2 regions of the Leptospira mayottensis 200901116 genome follow, and region 2 is predicted to be linked to the other one. Evidence: riboswitches for the same ligand, from Rfam matches in the RefSeq annotation. Region 2 holds a riboswitch; the other holds the start of a gene.
The links. Region 2 has a riboswitch for cobalamin ahead of LEP1GSC190_RS18545 (cobalt-precorrin-5B (C(1))-methyltransferase). Riboswitches for the same ligand answer to the same signal wherever they lie in the genome.
Positions count from the first base shown of each region.

Region 1: linked by a shared signal. The riboswitch ahead of LEP1GSC190_RS04730 (TonB-dependent receptor plug domain-containing protein) and the one ahead of LEP1GSC190_RS18545 (cobalt-precorrin-5B (C(1))-methyltransferase) in region 2 are both predicted to bind cobalamin.

Region 1 covers NZ_CP024871.1:1,052,372-1,055,489, forward strand. The annotation lists gene LEP1GSC190_RS04725 (leucine-rich repeat domain-containing protein) at 220-1,113, shown strand; cobalamin riboswitch at 1,482-1,649, shown strand; gene LEP1GSC190_RS04730 (TonB-dependent receptor plug domain-containing protein) at 1,745-3,118, shown strand, end outside.
Region 2 covers NZ_CP024872.1:212,857-215,974, reverse strand. The annotation lists partial or broken gene cobI (precorrin-2 C(20)-methyltransferase) at 1-480, opposite strand, end outside; partial or broken gene LEP1GSC190_RS18545 (cobalt-precorrin-5B (C(1))-methyltransferase) at 477-1,274, opposite strand; cobalamin riboswitch at 1,464-1,648, opposite strand; gene LEP1GSC190_RS18540 (hypothetical protein) at 2,051-3,118, shown strand, end outside.

The sequences.
Region 1 (3,118 bases), on a different replicon from region 2:
TCGTTGATAAAAAACAAGCATAAAATATACGAGTACCCCAATCCATAAAATTCGAAGAATACGGACATCCACTGTCATGCCGGCTTCTCATGGCCGAAGATCTGTACCGGCCTCTTAAAGTATTGCAAAATTACTTTTCTCATTGAAAAAAATTGCGCTGAAACGATACTCGTTCTTTCCTTGTTCATTCAATCAAATTTGATTTGGAAAATCCGTCTCATGAGCTTTTTTACAATACCGACTCGTTTTCATAGAGTCGAAATGCTCCTTTTGATTTTTATCTTTTTTTTCAACGAAGTAGAAACGCAAGAACAAACGACGGAAGTGAAAACATACACAAATTTGGTAGAGGCTTTCCAAAATCCTTCGGATGTTCGTATTCTGAATTTGGACGATCAAGGAATCAAAATTCTTCCGAGACAAATCGGGCAACTTCAAAATTTGAGAGAATTAGATTTAAATAGAAATAAATTGACAATTCTTCCTAACGAGATCGGACAACTTAAGAATTTGGAAAAGTTAGGTTTAAGTAGTAATCAACTTGCAGCCCTTCCAAAAGAGATTGAACAACTTAAGAATCTGGAAAGTTTAGATTTAGCATATAACGGACTTACAACTCTTCCGAATGAGATCGGACAGCTTAAGAATCTAAGAAGTTTAGAGTTATATAATAATCAGCTTACAACTCTTCCGAATGAGATCGGACAACTTAAGAATTTAAGAAGTTTAGAGTTATATAATAATCAGCTTACAACTATTCCAATGGAGATTGGGCGATTCAAGAATCTGCAAAAGCTGTATTTGAATGAAAATCAAATTACAATTCTTCCTAATGAAGTTGGAAACCTTTCAGAGCTGGAAGAATTGAATTTAAGCGGGAATCAGCTTACGACTATTCCTAAAGAAATTGGACAACTTCAAAAGCTGAGAAGTTTAGATTTAAGCAATAATCAACTTACAACTCTTCCCAAAGAAATTGGACAACTGAAGAACTTGTGGCGTTTGGTTTTGAAAGGAAATAATTTTTCACTTCAAGAGAAGGAAAGAATTCGGAATCTTCTGCTGGAATACGACATAGATGGGAAGTTGTTACGACGCAGAGGGGAACTGTAGTTGCGGTGGAAGGTTAAACATCTTCACGTTCAAAGTTTTATCGTTTGAAAAAATCGATCGTTTGGCGGCGGCTCTTATCCATTGCGAATCTATCATGCATAACGTTTATAATCTCTGATCGAGTTTTCTCCTGAATTCTTTGATTGTTGCGTATTGCAGTAGCAAGCGTATAGTTTCCAATTCTGTTTCAAACTCCGAATTCAAAAAAGGATTCGTAAGCTCCTTATTCGAAGTGCCAAATCTGGAATTGAACAAGAGCGAGTTTTATCCGTAAAATGACCGATTGATTTAGGCCTTGCAGAACTAATCTTTCCTTCTTTTGCAGCAGAATTCTCTTGCTCGTCGGGTTATGCTTAGAAATCTTGGAATACAAACTTGTTTGTCCTCCTAAAGAGGAAGGGAATCCGGTTGTAGTCCGGAGCTGAACCCGCAGCTGTAATCGCCAACCAAAATTTCGCAAAAATGCCACTGCTTAAATGCGGGAAGGATACGAAATCGGCGAGAGCCAGAAGACCTAACAAGCCGAACAAACTGACGGGACTTTCGGGAGTAAAGTCGGGTTTGAAAAATAGGCCTTCTTCCGCTCGGATTTTCCGGTTTTTCTTTCCCGGCGTTTTTAATCGGGCAAGAAATGAGATTATTTAATTACATTTTAATTTTAGAATATTCTATAATCCTATTTTTTTCTATTTTTGTTTCCGGGATTGCCGCTCAGGATAATTTGAATTCCACGACTGCTCAAAAAACGGAAACTGTTCAGGTGATTGGAAAGGTTCCCGATTCCGGTTCCCAAAACTTTCGTTCCAACCCGAGCGGATTTCAATCCGCGATCAAACTGGATGAAACGTCCGTGCGTTATACGTCCTTGCCTGAGGTTTTAGAAAGAGAGGCCGGGCTGAGGGTCAGATCTTTTGGAGGGCTTGGTTCTTATTCCACACTTTCCATCCGAGGCACAAATCCAAATCAATCCAGGATCTATTTGGATGGAATTCCGTTAAATAATTCCCAAGGTGGGGAAGTCAATCTTGCTGATCTTCCTTTCGACAGTTTAGAAAGTGTGGAAGTCTATCGATCCGGAAATCCGATCGGCTTTTCCGGTTCTGCGATCGGGGGTTCAGTCAACCTCGTTACAAGAAAAGATTCCGGAAAACCCAGAACGAGAGTCAATCTAGGGGGCGGTTCCTTTAACACGGGTAAGGCTAGCATTTCTCATACCGGAACTTACAACGGGATCGGAGCGAGTTTTTTGGCGCTCGGCGAAAAATCGGATCAGAACTTTTCTTTTAAAAACGATCACGGGACCGTAGTTTTAAACACGTTAGACGACACTATTGATCGAAGAAGGAATTCGGCGTTCGAAAGAGCGGCACTTTTTGGTACGCTCAAGTATCAAATCGGCAAAACAGAATTAAAATTATTAAACGACTTCAATCATAGAATTCACGGCCTTCCTGGGCCGGGATCGAATCAGACGAATCGGGTTCATAGAAAATACGGTCGATACACGGGTTCTTTTGCCACGGATACGAAAGGTTTATTCGTGGATTCTTTTCGTCTTGAGTCTAGAAGCTTTTATACCGCGGCCAAGGACGATCTTTTCGATCCCGGCTCCGAATTCTCCAAAGGAACCCCGAATTCCAGAGCGGAAATCCGACAGGCGGGGGTTCAAATTATGCCGACGTTATATCTAACGGATTATTATCAGATCTTAAGAGTGTTTGCTTCTTTAGAAAAAGAATCCTTTGATCGTAATAGGCTGACTCCTTCCAATATTATCGAAAGAGTGGAACCTCTAAAAGAAAGAATGTATTCTTCCTTTCGTTTGGAAGACGAAGTTCGCCTTTGGAATGCAAAAGTTCTTTTGGTTCCTTCTGTGACTTGGGATCATTATAAGGATCGTTTCCCTTCGGAGGAACCTTGGTATAGAAGACAGGATCCCTTGGCGGGAGATCGGAAAAAAACCACATTTACAAATCCTAAATTCGGTTTTGTATGGAAGTTGTTC
Region 2 (3,118 bases):
GATCACGCAGAAACGTTCTCTTCCATCTGCGAAAGGGGTTTTAAGAGTAGCGGGAATTGCAGTGATGGACGAAACTGCTGGAACGATTTCCACTTCGATCCCGGGCCAACGATCGTTTGCTTCTTCTAAAAGATAATTCCAGGAGCTGTAGACGGAAGGGTCGTCTTGGGTGATGAAGGCAACGTTATGTTTCTTTTTTAAACGTTTCCCAATTTCTGAAAAGGCTTTATCCCAAGTGGGAATGAGAATCTTCGGATCTTTCGTCATAGGAAAATGAAGAAACAATTTTTCTTGGGTAGAATTTTCTCTTACAATCGGAGAACAAACCCTCCATGCGAAAGGTTCCAGATGTTCACTACTTTTAGGAATGGCTAGGACTGAGACCGAATTCAAAACATGCACCGCTCTGAGAGTGATCAAGTCAGTGGCTCCTGGACCAAACTCGACTCCGTAGAGTTTTCCATATTTGCGGACAATCATGCGAAAAATCCGTCCGGTTTTATGATTTTAAAAATATGAATTGGATTCAAAGCTTCGTATTTAAGATAATTTGTAAGAGGTTGCCCTCTGGAAATGTTTAGAAGCGTAACTTCGGGAACAAGGGTTAACTTTTTGAAACTGTGATAGGCCTCCGTGACGTTATCCAGAGTGACTGCGTCTATAACTAAACTTCCCAAAGAAGCAATTCTATTTAAGGAAATTCGAATAATGTCATAGAGGTTCCCTTTGGAGCCTCCAACAAAAATGCAGTCTGGGCCGGGAAGAACTTCCAAAACCTCGGGAGCCTTCCCGGGGATTACGTATACGTTATCCGTTTTTCTAGAATATGCGTTTTGTCTGCAAATTTCTAATGCATGTCTTGCGGTATTTGCGTTTTGGATGTCGATCGCAATTGGTTCAGAGATTCCCACGGATCTCGCGATATCGGATAACATTTTAGTGTTTACGGAAGAACCACCTCTATGAGTCATCATTACGCCGTCGGCCATCTTGGATAACTTTCTGATCATACCAACGATGATCACATGACGTATGGATTCTTTAACAGAGATTTTAATTCCTGTCCCGATAAAATCTCCGACTTGAATAAAGGAAAGTTCTTTCAGATTCGGGAATAGATTCATAGCGAACTTTTCGGATTTCCCGCCCGTCGTGAGGATGACGGTATCAACTTCGTATTCTCTCGCCATACGAATCGCTTGGATAACGCTCGCTTTAAATGCAGCTGTGGAAAATGGCTTGACGATGCCTGTGGTTCCGACGATGAAAATTCCAAGAACGTTTCTACTTATTTCCTTATTACCTGCGGACGTAGAAACGGCACACAACGCAATACTCCCCTTTCAAAGTGAACCTAAAACCAAACAGTAAACGAATGCATAATACCCTATTAGAATCTAACACATCTTATATTATTTTTTATTTAAGTTACGTTTACCTTGCTTCCGAGGTTTAAACGTATCTTCAAGATTTTCTTGAGATCGTATTCTGACTTTGAGATTTTCCTACTCAGCATGCCTTCCCAGGTTTAATCCCAGTGGCTTCTTCCTGTGCCTTTCGTCCCTCTTACAGCGGCGGATACCGTGACGGATTCTAACCGTCTTCCCACCGACGTGAAACGTCGATGAATCCCGTGAAAATAGGTTATAAATCCAGCAATATTCTTATTGATTCTTTTGAAAAGAATAATTTTTAATTCGAATACGGAATCCTCGGATTCCTATCGAAATTAATATTAACTGGGATTTGAAATCGATTTTTTCTTTCGTATACCTTCGTAAAATTTTTACAATTTGAAATAGAGTACTTTGAATTTAAGAATTACTTAGGCGGTGCCGAACTTGTTTTCAAACAGAATCAAAAGGTTTTTCTAGTTTTCTCAGGCAGAACTTGTATTCTAAGTAGAACACGCCAACTTTTTCGAGCTAAATCGGAGTCTATCCAATCTAAGATAGGGAAGTTTCGGAATTAAAATTGCAGGATTCTTAAAGTTAAAATCGTTTCGGAGAATCCTGCTTGACCTCAAAAGAAAGAAACTTATACATTTCGCATGTTTTTGTTAGGCCAAGCACGCCCAATTCTTGTCTGGCCGGAATTTTCTTGGATTCCTGTCATCAATGGAACTATCTTTGTGGCTCTTCTATTGGTCGTCGGATATTATCTGGAGAGACGTTTTCGGAAATCGATCGAAAATCGGGCTGCGCTTCGAGCTAAGATTCTTAAAAAGTTACCTCTCACATACATGAACGGAAGGGACGTGATTCAGATACATTCCTTTTTGGATCACACCTCGGTTTCCATACTTCAAAAAATTGCGGAGTCACAATCTTGGTTTCAGGAGATTTTTCTTCCGGAATTTGCACTTTATCTTGCTCATCAAGGGGAACTTCCTGCCTGGAGAGACACGATCATATTCAAAAGGCTGCAACATCTTGTTCGTGATCTCGGTCCTCATCCTAAAAAAATCACCCCCGTCGTATTTTTAACCGATGGAGAAGAAGCCTTTCCCGGTTTTTTGTATTCTAACCCACCGGGGCCCGACTTCGTTCAGAAGTCGCTCCGTACGAAAGTATTCACAAAAAAACTCTACAATGCGTTTCCGGTTTCGGTGGGAGATAAGCTTCACGTTTTGTATTCAGGCGATGATAAGGAATGGATGCGTTTCGACGCGAAGATTTTTAGTCTGAAAGGGAACGATATGGGTATTCAAGTAGAAACTGTTCCCGAAAAAGATCCGGAAAAAACGAGAACTTGGGGCGGAATTCAAATGGGAGGCATTGGAGGAATTCAGGAAGATGTCGTCCTGCCCGACGAATTTCAAGGAAGTCTTGTACAAATTTTAAACTACGGTGGTATGAGTCCTTCTACCGCGGCTGAGATTCAAAAAAGGGTACATACATTTAAAGAACATCCTGGTCTGGTCCGTAAAGAGCACAAACCGGAAGAAATCCAGACTTTTATAGAACTCTATTCTGCTTGTTATGCAAAATACAGATCGGACATCGCTCCCATTCCAAAACCGGTTTTACTATTTTTATATTTCTTTTATGTGGACGAGAATCTTCTTTCTCCCACGAGAATTGTTCAACTTTACGGAACGCTGGAAAAAATCAGAAGT